DNA from 2 places in the Cryobacterium sp. TMT2-4 genome. Region 1 is predicted to be linked to the other one. Evidence: predicted binding sites of a transcription regulator. Region 1 holds the regulator's gene; the other holds the start of a gene.

Region 1 (4,114 bases):
GCGAGTTCACCCGCGACAACAAGAACCTCGGCACGTTCGAGCTGACCGGCATCGCGCCGGCCCCGCGCGGCATCCCGCAGGTTGAGGTTACCTTCGATCTCGACGCCAACGGCATCGTGCACGTGTCTGCCAAAGACAAGGGCACCGGCAAGGAACAGTCGATGACCATCACGGGCGGATCTTCGCTCGCGAAGGAAGACATCGAGCGCATGGTGCGCGAGGGCGAAGAGCACGCCGCCGAGGACAAGCGCCGTCGCGAGGCAGCCGAGACCCGCAACACGGCGGAGCAGCTCGCTTACTCGATCGAGAAGCTGATCAAGGAGAACGACGAGAAGCTGCCCGAGGACGTGAAGTCCGAGGTTCAGGCCGACGTCGACGCCCTCAAGGCCGCTCTCGTCGGCGACGACGATGCGGCCGTGAAGACGGCCTTCGACAAGCTCAACGAGAGCCAGGGCAAGCTCGGCGAGGCCATCTACAAGACCAGCCAGGCGGATGCCGCGGCCGGTGCCCCAACCGACTCCGAGCCGACCGCCGACGCGGCCGGCTCCGACGAAGACGTGGTTGACGCCGAGGTCGTCGACGACGAAGACGAGGCCAAGAAGTAATGGCAGACGACAACAAGCGTCCTGGCGACGAGCCGTTTGACGAGGGGGCATCCACTGAGGGTGCCCCCGGGGCCGACGCCGAGGCGGAAGCCGAAGGTGTGAGTGTCGAGGGCTTCGACGAGGCGTCCGCCGAGGGTATCGAAGAGGACGAGCTGACGGTCCAAGACATCCTGGATGCCGCCACGCGGGAAGTCGACGAGCCCACGAGCGAGCACCTCGCCGACCTCAAGCGGGTCACCGCGGAGTACGCCAACTACCGTCGCCGCACCGAGGCCAACCGCGAGGTCGAGCGTGAGCGCGTCACCGTGGATGTCGTAAAGGGCCTGATTCCCGTGCTCGACGATCTCGACCGCGCTGAGAAGCACGGCGACCTGGTCGAAGACTCGGCGTTCAGCACGATCGCCGCGAAACTGCGGGGGAGCGTCGAGCGCCTGGGCGTGAAGTCCTTCGGCACGGTCGGCGAACCGTTCGATCCGACCATCCACGAGGCGATCTTCCAGCTGCCCACCGCGGGCATCGAGTCGGAGACCGTCGGTGACGTGATCGAGACCGGCTACTTCCTCGGCTCGTCGCTCCTGCGCGTGGCCAAGGTCGTCGTGCAGGTACCGAGCGATGGCTAGCCAGGACTGGTTCGATAAGGACTTTTACAAGGTCCTGGGTGTGTCAAAGGACGTCACCCCGGCCGAGCTGAAGAAGGCCTATCGCAAGCTCGCCCGCACGTATCACCCGGACTCCAATCCGGGCAACCCTGCGGCCGAGGCGACGTTCAAGGAGATCAGCGAGGCACACTCGGTCATCGGTGACCCTGCCCAACGCAAGGAATACGATGCTGTGCGCGCGATGGGCGGTGGGGCCCGCTTCACCGCCCCGCGCCCCGGTGGCGGGCAGGCCGGAGGCTTCGATGATGTCTTCGGAGGCATGTTCGGTGGGGGCGCGCGGCAACAACAGCCCGGCTACTCCTATGAGCAGGGCGGTTTCGACGACCTCCTCGGCGGCATGTTCGGCCGCGGTCAGGGTGGCGGCGGTTTCGGCACCTCGAGCGGCGGGTTCCGCGGCTACGGCGGGCCGACTCGCGGCCGCGACGTGATCGCGTCGACAACGGTCGACTTCATCACGGCCACGCACGGTGACCAGATCACCCTGCAAACGCAGGATGGCCGCGCCATCAAGGTGAAGATCCCGGCCGGGGTGGCCGACGGGCAGAAGATCAAGCTCCGCGGCCAGGGGCAGCACAGCCCTGACGGCGGCGAGTCCGGCGACATCGTACTCACGGTGAACGTGCGCAAGCACCCGGTCTTCGAACGCGATGGGCTGAACCTGCGGGTCTCCGTTCCGGTCACGTTCGTCGAGGCCGCGCTCGGCGCCACTATCGAGGTGCCGACGTTGGGCGGAGCGCCGGTCAAACTGCGCATCGCCCCGGGCACCCCGAGCGGGCGCGTGCTGCGCGTCAAGGGGCGTGGCGTCGTGACGCCCAAGGGCACCGGGGACCTGCTGGCGGAGGTTCAGGTTGCCGTTCCGTCTCATCTGTCGAAGGACGCCGAAGAGAAACTCGCGGCCTTCGCGGAAGCACTGCCGAAGGAGAATCCGCGCGACGAACTCCTCGCGAAGGCGAGAGACTGACGGTGGACGAGAACACCCGGGTTTTCGTAATCTCGATGGCCGCCGAGCTTGCGGGCATGCACCCGCAAACGCTGCGCCAATACGATCGCCTGGGGCTGGTGAGTCCCGACCGCACCCCCGGTCGGTCTCGCCGGTACTCGATGCGGGATGTGGCCAAGCTCCGCGAGATCGCGGAGCTCGGTGCCGAGGGTGTGAGCCTGGAAGGGATCCGTCGCATCATTGACCTCGAGGACCACGTGCGCACGCTCGAATCGCGGCTGCGCGAATTGGAGTCTGCGCTGGCCGATGAACTGCTCAACCGTCCGGGCCGCCGCGTCTTCGCGGCCGGCTCGGCCGGTGAGGTCATCTCGATGCGGGCCGGTACGCGCACGCGCCGGTCCAACCAGATCGTGATCTGGCGCCCCTTGGGTTCCCGCCCGATCGGCGACGAGAAGTAGCCGCACCTGCGGGCTAGCCTGAGGCAATGCCTGATTTTTCCTTTGACCGCCTGAGGCGTTTCCCCGACGTGGAAGCGGACAATCTCTTCGCCGTGGATGCGAGCGACCGCCTGATCCTCGACGAGGCGGCCGGCGTGCTGGCCGAGGCAGGATCCGGCGAGGTCGTGGTGATCGAGGACCGCTATGGCGCTCTCACCCTGGGCGCGGCCGCACTGGCCGGGGCCCGGGGAATCCGGGTGCACCAGGATGTCCTCTCTGGGGAGTTGGCCCTCACCCTGAATGCGGCCGACGCCGGACTCGCCGATTCCTACCGCTCCCTCATCCTGGGCGAAGAACTGCTGACGAACGCGCGGGTGGTGCTGATCCAGCTGCCGCGCAGTCTGGCGGCGCTCGATGAGTTCGCCGACGCCATCCGTCGTTTCGCGGCACCGGATGTGGTGGTGATCGCCGGTGGACGCATCAAGCACATGACGCCGACCATGAACGCGGTGCTCCGCCGGCACTTCGGCGAGCTGCAGGTCTCGTCGGCCCGGCAAAAGTCGCGGGTACTCAGGGCAGCGGCTCCGACTGCCTCCGCAACTCAGCCGACGGTGTCCACCTGGCCGAATTCTGTGGAGCACGCCGACCTGGGACTCACGATCTGCGCCCACGGGGCTGCGTTTGCCGGCGCGACCGTCGATATCGGAACGCGCTACCTGCTTGAGTTCCTTGATCGTATGAAAACGGATGCTCGGAGCGCCATCGACCTCGGCTGCGGCACCGGGGTGCTCGCCGCCACCCTCGCCCGACGCCGTCCCGCCCTGCGGGTGACCGCCACCGACCAGTCGGCCGCGGCCGTCGCCTCCGCGCGGGCCACCATGGTGGCCAATGCGCTCGCCGACCGGGTCACGGTCGTGCGGGATGACGCGCTCCAGAGCCAACCGGATGCCTCGGCCGAACTGATCGTGCTGAACCCGCCCTTTCACATCGGCTCGTCGGTCCATGCCGGCATAGCCCTGAAACTGTTCGAGGATGCCGGACGAGTGTTGCAGCCCGGTGGTGAACTGTGGAGTGTGTGGAACACCCACCTCGGTTATCGCCCCGCGCTGACGCGATTGGTCGGGCCGACACACCAGGTCGGTCGGAACGCCAAGTTCACCGTCACGGTCTCGACCGGACGCTGAGACGCGCCGGACCGCCGTGAGGCCCGCACCTGGGGGCTTCCGCCAGGGCGCCGGAGCCGACACGCCCGGGATGCGGGAGGGAGTTGCGCACCCCCAAAATTCACCGTAATGTCTCTCTAGTCACCCCACAGGTGCGGAAAGCCGCAGAGCTTCCCGGCCTCAAGTGGGACGAAGATTTAGTTTTTTCTCGAATATCCTCCCGACTAGGGAGAGTTCGGGTTTAAACCAAAATATTATCTCTCTTCGGCTGGTCGTCAGGTCGCGTATGTAGATGATTTCGAGTCGCTTT
Region 2 (4,114 bases), on a different contig from region 1:
CGGGCTTGAACGTCTTGCGCACGAGTGCCTGCACGGCCGCCTCCTTCTCGTCCCGGCTGAGCACCGGGTCGATCAGGAACGCCGACCCGAGGTTCGAGGTCAGCACCAGGATCGTGTTGCGGAAGTCCACGGTGCGGCCCTGGCCATCCGTGAGCCGGCCGTCGTCGAGCACCTGCAGCAAGACATCGAAGACCTCCGGATGCGCCTTCTCCACCTCGTCGAACAAAATCACCGAATACGGGCGGCGGCGCACGGCCTCGGTCAGCTGCCCGCCCTGCTCGTAGCCGATATAGCCGGGAGGAGCCCCGACCAGACGGGACACGGAAAACTTTTCCCCGTACTCGCTCATGTCGATGCGCACCATCGCCTTTTCGTCGTCGAAGAGGAACTCGGCGAGCGCCTTCGCCAGCTCCGTCTTGCCCACGCCGGTCGGCCCGAGGAAGAGGAACGAACCGGTCGGCCGGTCCGGGTCGGAGATGCCGGCCCGGCTGCGGCGCACGGCGTCGGCGACCGCGCGCACGGCCTGCTTCTGCCCGACCAAGCGGTGCCCGAGCTCACCCTCGAGGTTCAGCAGCTTCTCCGTCTCGCCCTGCAGCAGCCGCCCTACCGGGATGCCGGTCCACATCGCGACCACGGCGGCGATGTCCTCCGCGGTGACCTGGTCACCGACCATCCGCGGCCCATCCTGCTCGGTCTGCTCCGCTTCGGCGAGTTCCCGTTCGATCACCGGGATGTCGCCGTAGAGCAGCCTGGACGCCTTCTCCAGGTTGCCCTCGCGCTCGGCCACCTCGGCCTGGCTGCGGGTGCTCACCAAGCGCTTCCTCAGATCGCCGATCCGGTTGAGCGAGGAACGCTCCTTGTCCCAGCGGTCCTGCAGTTCAGCAAGGGCCACCGTGTATTCGGCAAGGTCAGCACGCAACTTCCCCAGGCGAGCCTTAGAGGCGTCGTCCTTCTCTTTTTTCAGCGCGAGCTCTTCCAACTCCAGCCTCTGCACCCTGCGACGCAGTTCGTCGATTTCCACGGGAGCGGAGTCGATCTCCATCCGCAGCCGGCTGGCCGCCTCGTCGATCAGGTCGATGGCCTTGTCCGGCAGCTGGCGGGCGGTGATGTACCGGTTGGAGAGGGAGACCGCGGCCACCAGCGCCGAGTCCGCGATCGACACCTTATGGTGGGCCTCGTAGCGCTCCTTGAGCCCGCGCAGGATGGCCACAGTGTCTTCCGCACTGGGCTCGTCGACCAGCACCGGTTGGAACCGGCGCTCGAGGGCGGCATCCTTCTCGATGAATTCGCGGTACTCGTTGAGCGTGGTCGCACCGATCAGGCGCAACTCGCCGCGGGCGAGCATGGGCTTGAGCATGTTGGAGGCCGCCACGGACCCTTCGCCGCCGCCGGCACCCATCAGGGTGTGCAGCTCGTCGACGAAGGTAATGATCTGCCCCTGCGCGTCGTTGATTTCCTTGAGCACGGCCTTGAGCCGCTCCTCGAACTCGCCGCGATACTTGGCCCCCGCCACCAGGGCCGCCAGGTCGAGGGAGACCAGCTGCTTGCCCTTGAGGGAGTCGGCCACATCGCCGGCCACGATGCGCTGGGCCAGTCCCTCCACAACGGCGGTCTTGCCCACGCCGGGTTCACCGATCAGCACCGGGTTGTTCTTGGTGCGGCGGGTGAGTACCTGACTGACCCGCCGAATCTCCGCGTCCCGCCCGATCACCGGGTCAAGCTTGCCGGTCCGGGCGATCTCGGTGAGGTTGACACCGTACTGCTCCAACGCCGTCTTCGCTTCTTCCTGGGGCGGTTGCTGACCTGCTTGCATCGGAAGATCCTCTCTCGGGCCGGCCGCTCTCGTCGCAGGTCGGCAAAAAGCTGAGCCTGTTGGACTCAAGTTTAGGGGACATCGAGAAAACGCGCCAGCGGTCCGGAGACAACTCGGCGGTGCTACGGCGGCAGCCCCATCACGACCCAGTTTTCGTCCGGGTATCCGAATTCCTCTGTCGGATGCCATACTTACCGAACAAAAGACCCGTTTCTACACTCAGCGCAGAGGATCAGGCCCGTGGCCACCCCCACCCTTAAAAACTTCATCAACGGCCGCTTTGTCACTCCCTCCGGCACCGAGCTGCTCGACATCGTCGATCCCACAACGGGACGCCGGGTTGCCCGGGCCCCGGTCTCCACCGCGGCCGACGTCGACGACGCGATGACCGCCGCGAAGACCGCCTTCCGCACCTGGGGCCGCACCACTCCCGCCGAGCGGCAGCGCGCGCTGCTGCGCCTCGCCGACGCGATCGATGCCGAGAGCGACGCCATCGTGGAGGCCCAGCACCGCAACACGGGCCAACCTCGCGCCACGATCGCCGTTGACGAGGTCGCGGCCGGCGCCGATCAGCTGCGCGCCGCGAACCGATCGGCGTGGTCGGGCAGGTCACCCCGTGGAACTTCCCCTTCCTGATGGCCATCTGGAAGATCGGCCCCGCGCTGGCGGCCGGCAACACCCTCGTGCTCAAGCCCAGCGACACCACCCCGGAGTCGACCCTCGAACTCGCCCGGATCAGCCAGGGCATCCTCCCCGACGGCGTGATGAACATCGTGCTCGGCAACGGCGGCACCGGGGCCGCGATCGTCGAGCATCCGGTACCCGGCCTGGTCTCGATCACTGGCAGCGTGCGGGCCGGTATGGCCGTCGCCGCCGGCGCCGCGAAGACGCTCAAGCGGGCCCATCTCGAGCTCGGCGGCAAGGCGCCGGCCCTGGTCTTCGCCGGCGTCGACGTCAGCGTGACCGCCGCCGCCATCGCCGACTTCTCCTTCTATAACGCCGGGCAGGACTGCACGGCCATCACGCGAGTGCTCGTGCACGAGTCCATCCATGACGAGTTCGTCGACGCACTCGTCGCCGAGGCCCGCAGCCGCACTACCGGGTCGGCCGACGACGCCGACAACTACTTCGGGCCGCTCAACAACGTCAACCATTTCGGCGACGTCTCGCGCAAGGTCGCGGCCCTGCCCGACCACGCTGTCATTGCCACCGGCGGACACCAGGTCGGCACCGAGGGCTTCTTTTTCGAGCCCACAGTCGTCACGCAGGTGCGCCAAACGGATGCGATCGTGCAGGAGGAAACGTTCGGCCCGGTGATCACGGTGCAGCCCTTCACGTCGGAGGAGCACGCGGTCACGCTCGCGAACGATGTCAACTACGCGCTCGCCTCCAGCGTGTGGACCCTCGACCACGCCACGGCCATGCGGGTCTCCCGCGACCTCGACTTCGGCGCGGTGTGGATCAACACCCATCTCCTGCTGACCGCCGAGATGCCACACGGCGGTTTCAAGCAGTCCGGATACGGCAAAGACCTGTCGATGTACGGCGTCGAGGACTACACCCGGATCAAGCACGTGATGAGCGCGCTGGAATAAACACGGGTCTCGACAGGCTCGACCACCGCCAGGCTCGACCACCGCCAACGAGAACAGAGGCCCCTCGATGACTTTCCACCCGCTCGACCCGCTCTCCGCCGCTGAGTTCACCTCCGCCGTCGCCATCCTCGCCCGCGAGCGCGGCGTCGCCGACGGGTGGCGGTTCACCTCGATCGAGCTGGTCGAGCCGCCCCGGAGCGCCGTCGCCGAGTTCACAGCTACCAGCGCGGTTCCCGACCGACGCGCACGGCTGGTAGTGCTCCACCGCGCCGAGAACACCACCTGGGTGGGCGTCGTCTCGCTCACGACCGACGCCCTGCTCAAGTGGGAAACGGTGCCGGGGATGCAGGCGAACTTCACCGTCGACGAGTGGGAGGAAGCCGACGCCGCCCTTCGCGCCCACCCCGATGTGATCGCCACTCTCGCCCGCCGGGGCATCACCGACCTCGACCTGGTCTTCATCGACACCTGGACCTACGGCGACGCGGTAATCCCCGACCGGTATCGCGGCCGCCGCCTGGGCTGGTCAGACGTCTGGGTCCGGGCGTCCACCGACGCCAACCCCTATGCGGGACCGGTCAGCGGCCTGCACTTCGTGCTCGACGTCAACACCATGGAACTGCTCGAGGTGGAGGACTCGTTCACGGTCGAACCGCCGGCGGGAATGGGCGAATACGTGCCGCACCTGGTGCCCCGGCGCATCCGG

The links. The regulator HspR, encoded in region 1, represses chaperone genes until heat shock. The targets are predictions, from matches to a motif close to AAGTTGAGTCNNNNNGACTCAACTT.
Region 2: the regulator HspR is predicted to act here: its motif matches at 1,861-1,885, upstream of E3O54_RS14905 (ATP-dependent Clp protease ATP-binding subunit).

Annotation. Positions count from the first base shown of each region.
Region 1 covers NZ_SOGE01000026.1:53,587-57,700, forward strand. Annotated here, with positions in the region: gene dnaK (molecular chaperone DnaK) at 1-605, shown strand, start outside; gene E3O54_RS07690 (nucleotide exchange factor GrpE) at 605-1,225, shown strand; gene E3O54_RS07695 (DnaJ C-terminal domain-containing protein) at 1,218-2,225, shown strand; gene E3O54_RS07700 (heat shock protein transcriptional repressor HspR) at 2,228-2,662, shown strand; gene E3O54_RS07705 (class I SAM-dependent methyltransferase) at 2,689-3,825, shown strand.
Region 2 covers NZ_SOGE01000042.1:24,367-28,480, forward strand. Annotated here, with positions in the region: gene E3O54_RS14905 (ATP-dependent Clp protease ATP-binding subunit) at 1-1,813, opposite strand, end outside; partial or broken gene E3O54_RS14910 (aldehyde dehydrogenase family protein) at 2,054-3,408, shown strand; gene E3O54_RS14915 (primary-amine oxidase) at 3,476-4,114, shown strand, end outside.